Linked DNA regions of Solwaraspora sp. WMMD1047. The protein of the gene in region 1 interacts with the protein of each later gene in a pairwise test. Links are inferred from orthologs where the notes say so. Each region holds a gene or a part of one and is shown on either strand. Other genes may lie near its edges. The genes, in order: O7627_RS08145 and ung.

What was found.
Region 2: the proteins of O7627_RS08145 (region 1) and ung interact in binary tests that used the Escherichia coli proteins (3 or more experiments, as listed by UniProt). The link is inferred for Solwaraspora sp. WMMD1047 from one-to-one orthologs.

Annotation. Positions count from the first base shown.
Region 1 is NZ_JARUBL010000001.1:1,734,531-1,737,664, forward strand. The notes cover bases 229-3,047. They hold O7627_RS08145 (class I SAM-dependent DNA methyltransferase), read left to right. Parts: upstream 229-799; coding sequence 800-2,296; downstream 2,297-3,047. Other genes in these bases: O7627_RS08140 (hypothetical protein), read left to right, coding at 229-783; O7627_RS08150 (acyl carrier protein), read right to left, coding at 2,972-3,047. Also shown: more of O7627_RS08140, read left to right, coding at 1-228; more of O7627_RS08150, read right to left, coding at 3,048-3,134. UniProt on the Escherichia coli protein: The subtype gamma methyltransferase (M) subunit of a type I restriction enzyme. The M and S subunits together form a methyltransferase (MTase) that methylates A-2 on the top and A-3 on the bottom strand of the sequence 5'-AACN(6)GTGC-3'.
Region 2 is NZ_JARUBL010000001.1:876,563-879,876, forward strand. Bases 222-3,220 are described here. They hold ung (uracil-DNA glycosylase), read left to right. Parts: upstream 222-1,377; coding sequence 1,378-2,064; downstream 2,065-3,220. Other genes in these bases: O7627_RS04155 (alpha/beta hydrolase), read left to right, coding at 222-912; tsaE (tRNA (adenosine(37)-N6)-threonylcarbamoyltransferase complex ATPase subunit type 1 TsaE), read left to right, coding at 905-1,381; O7627_RS04170 (helix-turn-helix transcriptional regulator), read right to left, coding at 2,098-2,832. Also shown: more of O7627_RS04155, read left to right, coding at 1-221. UniProt on the Escherichia coli protein: Excises uracil residues from the DNA which can arise as a result of misincorporation of dUMP residues by DNA polymerase or due to deamination of cytosine.

The DNA.
Region 1 (3,134 bases):
CTGTCATGGAAGAAAAAGGCTGCGGCGGCGCTTCTTGACGTGCGTGCTGCGACGACAAGCGACGATCGCAAGAAGGTTCTGGCCAAGCACGCGAGTCTCTGGGCAGAAGTAAAACATCAGTTGGCGGGCGCGAGCGCGGGCAAGTGTTGGTATTGCGAAACTCGCGACGTGCGGTCTGATGCTGCAGTTGATCACTTTCGGCCGAAGAGCAAGGTCGAGGAAAGCGCGGAACATGAAGGTTACTGGTGGCTTGCCTTCGATTTTCGCAACTATCGTTATTGCTGTACCTTTTGTAACTCAACCCGTGTCGACCGTGTGGGCGGTAGTAGAGGCGGTAAGCAAACGCACTTCCCCCTTCTAAACCCGGAGGATCGTGTCTTCGAGGAGGGCGATGTTGCGGTCGAACGCCCTGTGTTGCTAGACCCCATACGAGCTACGGACCCGACCCTTCTGTACTTCCGGGAGGATGGCGTTCCGGAGCCGAGGTTCACGGGCGAAAAGAGATTGCGAGCGAGCAAGTCTATTGAGATTTACCACCTTAATCACACGGAACTCGTAGAAGCGCGTCTTGAAACGCTGAATCGGGTTCGGGAGTTGATTTCTCTAGGTAGAAGCTACTATAATAGCTGGCTCCTCGACGGATCAGACGAGCCTGCTTTTGACTCCGTCATCGCCCAACTCAGGAAACTGTGTGCCCCAGAGGCCGAGTATTCTGCAGCAGTCAGGGACTTGGTGAAAGGTTATCGAGATTCCGAGCATACCTGGATCGACCAAGTTTTCTGATAGAAAGAACGAGTAGATGAGTAACGCCCGAGATATCGTTCAGAAGCTTTGGAGCTATTGCAGTATTCTACGGGACGACGGCCTGTCCTATCCTGACTACGTCGAGCAGCTAACATATTTGCTCTTTCTCAAGATGGCACATGAAACAGCCACTGCTCCGGGCGGCGCTGATATTGTACCGAACGGTATGGACTGGCCGAGCCTTGTGGAACGCCGAGGGGATGATCTCCACCGACACTACGGCGAAATCCTGAAGGCTCTAGGCGCCTCTGATGGGATGCTGGGCTTAATCTTCCGCGACTCTCGGAATAAGATTAAGGACCCGCATAAACTACGGCTGCTCGTTGCGGACCTTATCGACGCTAGGCATTGGAGTGCGCTTGATGTAGATGTAAAGGGTGATGCTTACGAGGGCTTGCTTGAAAAAAACGCCCAAGATACCAAGAGTGGCGCCGGCCAGTACTTCACGCCACGACCCGTTGTGGATGCTATTGTTGAGTGCATTGACCCGAAGCCGGGCGAAAAAATCTTTGACCCTGCATGCGGAACCGGGGGTTTCCTAATCTCGGCTGCTCGTCATGTCAGAATGCGCAACCCGAATTTGACGCCGGCGGAGGAAGAGCACCTATGTCTGCACGCTATTCGGGGAGGGGAGCTGGTAGGTGAGGTTACGCGCCTTGCTGCCATGAACCTTCTCCTTCACGGCATCGGTCCGAACGCTGGAACAGCCGAGCCGCCGGTGGCAACACAAGATAGCCTTGCAGGCCCGCCGAAGGAACTGTACGACGTTATCATCACGAACCCGCCTTTCGGAAAACGCTCGAGCGTAACCCTTGTCACGAAGGCTAAAGAAGGTGACGATGAGCGCCGCCGTGTGCTGCGCGATGACCTGTGGGTCTCGACTTCGAACAAGGAACTGAATTTCCTTCAGCATGTAGCGGTGAGCCTGTCGCAGGGTGGCCGGGCCGCAATCGTTGTTCCTGATGGCGTTCTCTCGGGCCTTGGAGCGGGTTCCGCGATCAGAAGGCGGCTACTCGAGACATTCGACGTCCATACGCTTCTGCGGCTTCCTGCTGGCATTTTCTATGCGGCAGGAGTGAACGCGAATGTACTTTTCTTTGATCACAAGTCGATTGGTCAGGGCTCGAGGCGAGGGCGCTTGTGGGTATACGATTTGCGCACAGACAAGCGGTTCACTCTAGTGGGTCATCGCCTGAGCGCCACTGACCTGACGGAGTTCACGAAACTTTACGAGCCGGCGGATCGCTCGAAGCGGGAGGACTCCTGGGCGGAGGATCTGGTCGGCGGTAGATGGCGAAGCTTTAGCGTCGATGACATACTCAAGCGGGAAGATTGTAGCCTGGATCTGTTTTGGCTTCCGGCGCAAGGCAACGCTATGGCGTCCCAGAACTTTGACGAGATTGTAGGCGATATTGTGGCTGATTTGCAGTTTGCATTGGCCGAGGCTGCGAAGCTCATGCCAGGAGACGAGAGGCGCAAAGAAGAGCGGTAATACTGCGACGGCTCTCGCCTTGAGTATGACCGCCGATCGGCGCCCGCGGGAGTCGATGATCCCTCGGCTGTTGTAGCCATGGATTCACAACTGCTGATCGGGGCGATCGGTACTTGATTTGCCGACCGGGTGCCGTCGGTGCCTCGACGTCTTCGAGGTCGACGGCTGTCGGCGTCTGTCGACAGCAGCGGTCACCGCATCGGGAGAGAGCTGGATGTGCCGAGATCCGGCACATCCGGTTCGGGTGGCCGAGCCGCAGAAGCAGACGGGCGGAGAGACCCGTCTGCCGTGGTTGAGTTTGGGCTTGCCATCGAGGGAGCGTGATGCGCTCGGGTGCTCTGCGGGTGCTCGGGCGCCTTGGACGGACATGGCCGTGGGGGGCTTCTGCTGTATACGTGTGCAGTGTCGAGCGATGAGACCGGGCATAATATGGACCTTTTGGACTCGCAGGGACTAGGAAGCATCGGTCAGCGCCGGCTCTTAATCCGCGGGTTGTAGGTTCGAGTCCTACGCGGCGTACCAATGATCAAGGCCCTGACCTGGCGGTTGACGCCGAATCGGGGCCTTCGTCATGTCCGGGCCGTGGCCGGCCGGTCCAGCGCACCGTTTCCCGCCCGGCGCGGACGAGATGCGCCAGGCGGGGCTGGACAAGTGGCCGTGATGTACCGGCGGGTGCTACGCGGACTTCAGCAGGCTGACGACTCCTTCGGCCATCTCCTGCGGCGTCGGATGGTCGAACACGGCCATAGCATCAAGATCGACGCCGGTCGCGTCGCTCACGAGGGGAACGATCCTGATCGCCGTGATCGAGTCTCCCCCCAACTCGAAGAAGTTGTCG
Region 2 (3,314 bases), 860 kb from region 1 along the record:
GGCACCGACATCCACGTCGAGGTGGTGCACCCGGCCGGGCCGGCCGATTCGGCGCGGCCCACCATCGTCTTCGTGCACGGTTTCTGCCTCGACATGGGCACCTTCCACTTCCAGCGCAAGGTGCTCGCCGAGCGCGGCGCGGACCGGCTGGTCCTCTACGACCAGCCGGGGCACGGCCGGTCCGGCCGGCTGGAGTCCGGCGAGTACGAGTTGCGCGCGCTCGGCGAGACGCTGCGGGCGGTGATCGACCGGACGGTGCCGGCCGGGCCGCTGATCCTGGTCGGCCACTCGATGGGCGGGATGACCATCATGGCGCTGGCCGAGCAGTACCCGGAACTGTTCACCGACCGGGTGGCCGGGGCGGTGCTGATGGCCACCTCGGGCGGGATGCTCGGAGAGACCAAGTTCGGGCTGCCGGCGATCATCGCCCGGGCCGGCACCCCGCTGCTGCCGGTGGTCAACAGCGCCACCAAGCTTTCCGGCGGTGTGATCGACCGGGCCCGTCGGGCCTCGGCGAACCTGGCCTGGCTGTTGACCCGCCGGTACGGCTTCGGGGAGGGCAACCCCAGTCCGGCGCTGGTCTCCTATGTGGAGGAGATGAACTCGCGCACCTCCACCGAGACGGTGGCCCGCTATCTGCGTACCCTCTACACGCACGCCCGTTACCCGGCGCTGGCCGCGCTCCGGGAGACCCCGACGCTTGTCGTCGTCGGCGACCGGGACCTGATCACACCGGTCAGCCACTCCGAGGAGATCGTCCGCCGGCTGCCGGGCGCCGAGTTCGTCAAGGTGGCCAACAGTGGACATGTGGTGATGCTGGAACACGCCGACCAGGTGAACGCCGCGCTGCTCGACTTCCTGGACAGACTCACCCCGCCCTCGCCACACTCGTCGGGTGAATCCGATGCGTGAACTGTCCACGGTGGAGCAGACCCGGGACTTCGGTGAACGGTTGGCCGGCCTGCTGCGCGGCGGTGACCTGCTGGTGCTGACCGGCCCGCTGGGCGCGGGGAAGACCGCCCTGACCCAGGGGATCGGGGCCGGGCTCGGTGTGCTCGGCGCGGTCACCTCGCCCACCTTCGTGATCGCCCGGGTGCACCGCCCGGACGGGGCACGGGGCGGGCGGGTGCCGCTGGTGCACGCGGACGCGTACCGGCTGGGAGGGGCCGCCGACCCGCGGGCCGAGATCGACGACCTCGACCTGGACGCCTCGATCGAGGAGGCGGTCACCGTCGTCGAGTGGGGCGAGGGGATGGTGGAGCAGTTGGCCGACGCACACCTGCGGATCCGGATCGACCGTCGGGACGACGATACGAGAGTGGTCGAGTTGGTGCCGGTGGGCGGCGATTGGTCAGACCGGCTCGCTAGTTTCTCCGCATGACTCTCGACCTGCCCGCCCTGCTGCCCGAATCGTGGCGTGCCGTGCTGCGGCCGCACCTGGACCCGGTCGGCACCGCCGAACTCGGCGCCTTCGTGGCCGACGAGTACGCCACCCACCCGGTGTTTCCACCGGTCGAGGACCTGTTCACGGCGTATCGGCTGTGCCCGCCCGAGGACTGCCGGGTGCTGATCCTGGGCCAGGATCCGTACCACAAGGCCGGCCAGGCGCACGGGCTCAGCTTCAGCGTCCGGGACGGGGTGGCGGTGCCCCCCTCGCTGCGCAACGTCTTCAAGGAGCTGGCCGCCGACGTCGGTGTGCCGGTGGCGCGCAGCGGCGACCTGACCCGCTGGGCGCGGCAGGGAGTGCTGCTGCTCAACGCCGTGCTGACGGTCCGGCAGGCCACTCCGAACTCGCACGCCGGCAAAGGCTGGGAGGCGTTCACCGACGCGACGATCAAGGCGCTCGACGCGCGCCGCGAACGGGTGGTGTTCCTGCTCTGGGGCGGCTACGCCCGGCGCAAGCGGGAGCTGATCACCAATCCGGACCACGTCGTGCTGGAGGCCGGGCACCCCAGCCCGATGAACCCCCGCGGCTTCCTGGGCAGCCGCCCGTTCAGTGCTGCCAACAAGGCCCTCGCCGACGCCGGCCGGCCCACGGTCGACTGGGATCTCTCAACGCACTGACCCGTCCGTCCGACCCGTCCGACCGCGGGCGGGTCAGCCTGGTGCCGGGGTGGCGACCGGACGGGAGCCGGGGTCGGCCGCCAGCCGGAGGCGGTGCCGGCGTAGCAGGTCGGCGGCGACCGGGTCGGCGAGTTCGATCAGCGGCAACGGGACGACCGGATAGGTCCGGTCGCCGTGGCGGACCTGGATCGCGGCTGGGAGCTGCTCGTACATGGTGGCGGTGAGCTCGCCGACCGTGGTCCGCCACCGGTGCTCGCCCGGCTCACGGGGATCAATTGGCAGCCCGCCGAAGTCCTCCCACCGGGGATTCCAGCGGTACGCGAAGACCTCGGTGAGCCAGCCGGTGAAACGGTCGGCATCGGCCCACCGGATGGCGATGTCGGTGGCCTCGGCCGGCAGTGGCACGCCCTGCAGCACGGCGGCGGTGGCGCCGGTCAGCAGATAGGGCAGTTCGGCCAGGCGCTTCATCGCCGAGTGCAGGTCACTGGCGGCCAGGCGTTCCTCGAGAGGTTGGCTGGCCAGCCTGGCGAGTGCCGCATCAAGGTGCGCGTCCAGGGGCTCCAGGCTGATCGCGAGTTGGGTGTCCAACGCGGCGAACAGCCGCTCCAGCAGCGGCACGCTGGCTGACCGGCCGCCGCGCTCGACCCGGGCGACGGCCGCCTGGCTCACCCCGGCCAGCTCGGCGAGCTGCTGCTGGGTCAACTCGCGCAGCTCACGCTGAAATTTCAGTTTCTCGCCGAGAATGGCGAGCAGGCGACTCTCAGTCACCCACAAAATTTTGAAGTATCCGGTTGTGCGATATGCCTGAGCGTCATAATTATGACTCGGTTGTATATTGCCATCCGGTTATATTTCTTGGCTGAGAAACTTTGGTGACAAATGTCCTTTTCGTCGCGTCGGTGGCCTGGTGCGCTCCGATGAATGAGACCAGGTGGAGCTAGGGAGACCTGTGGCGGCTTCTTCGTGCATGGGCGGGACGACGGCTGAACCAGGTCTGATCGTAGGTCGGGCTTGATCGTCGGCCGGGCTTGGCCATGGGCCGGGTTGGGCCCTGGTTGGGCTTGGACGTGGGCCTGGCTGGGTCGTTAGACGTGGGCCGGGTTGAGACGTGGGCCTGGCTGGTGGTGGGTTGGGCTTGGACGTGGGTCGGGCTTGGACGTGGGTCGGGCTTGGACGTGGGTCGGGCTGGGTGGTGGCCGGGCTGCGGGAGAGGGCGGGCGGAGGCTGGGGTCCGGGCACGGGCGGGTTGC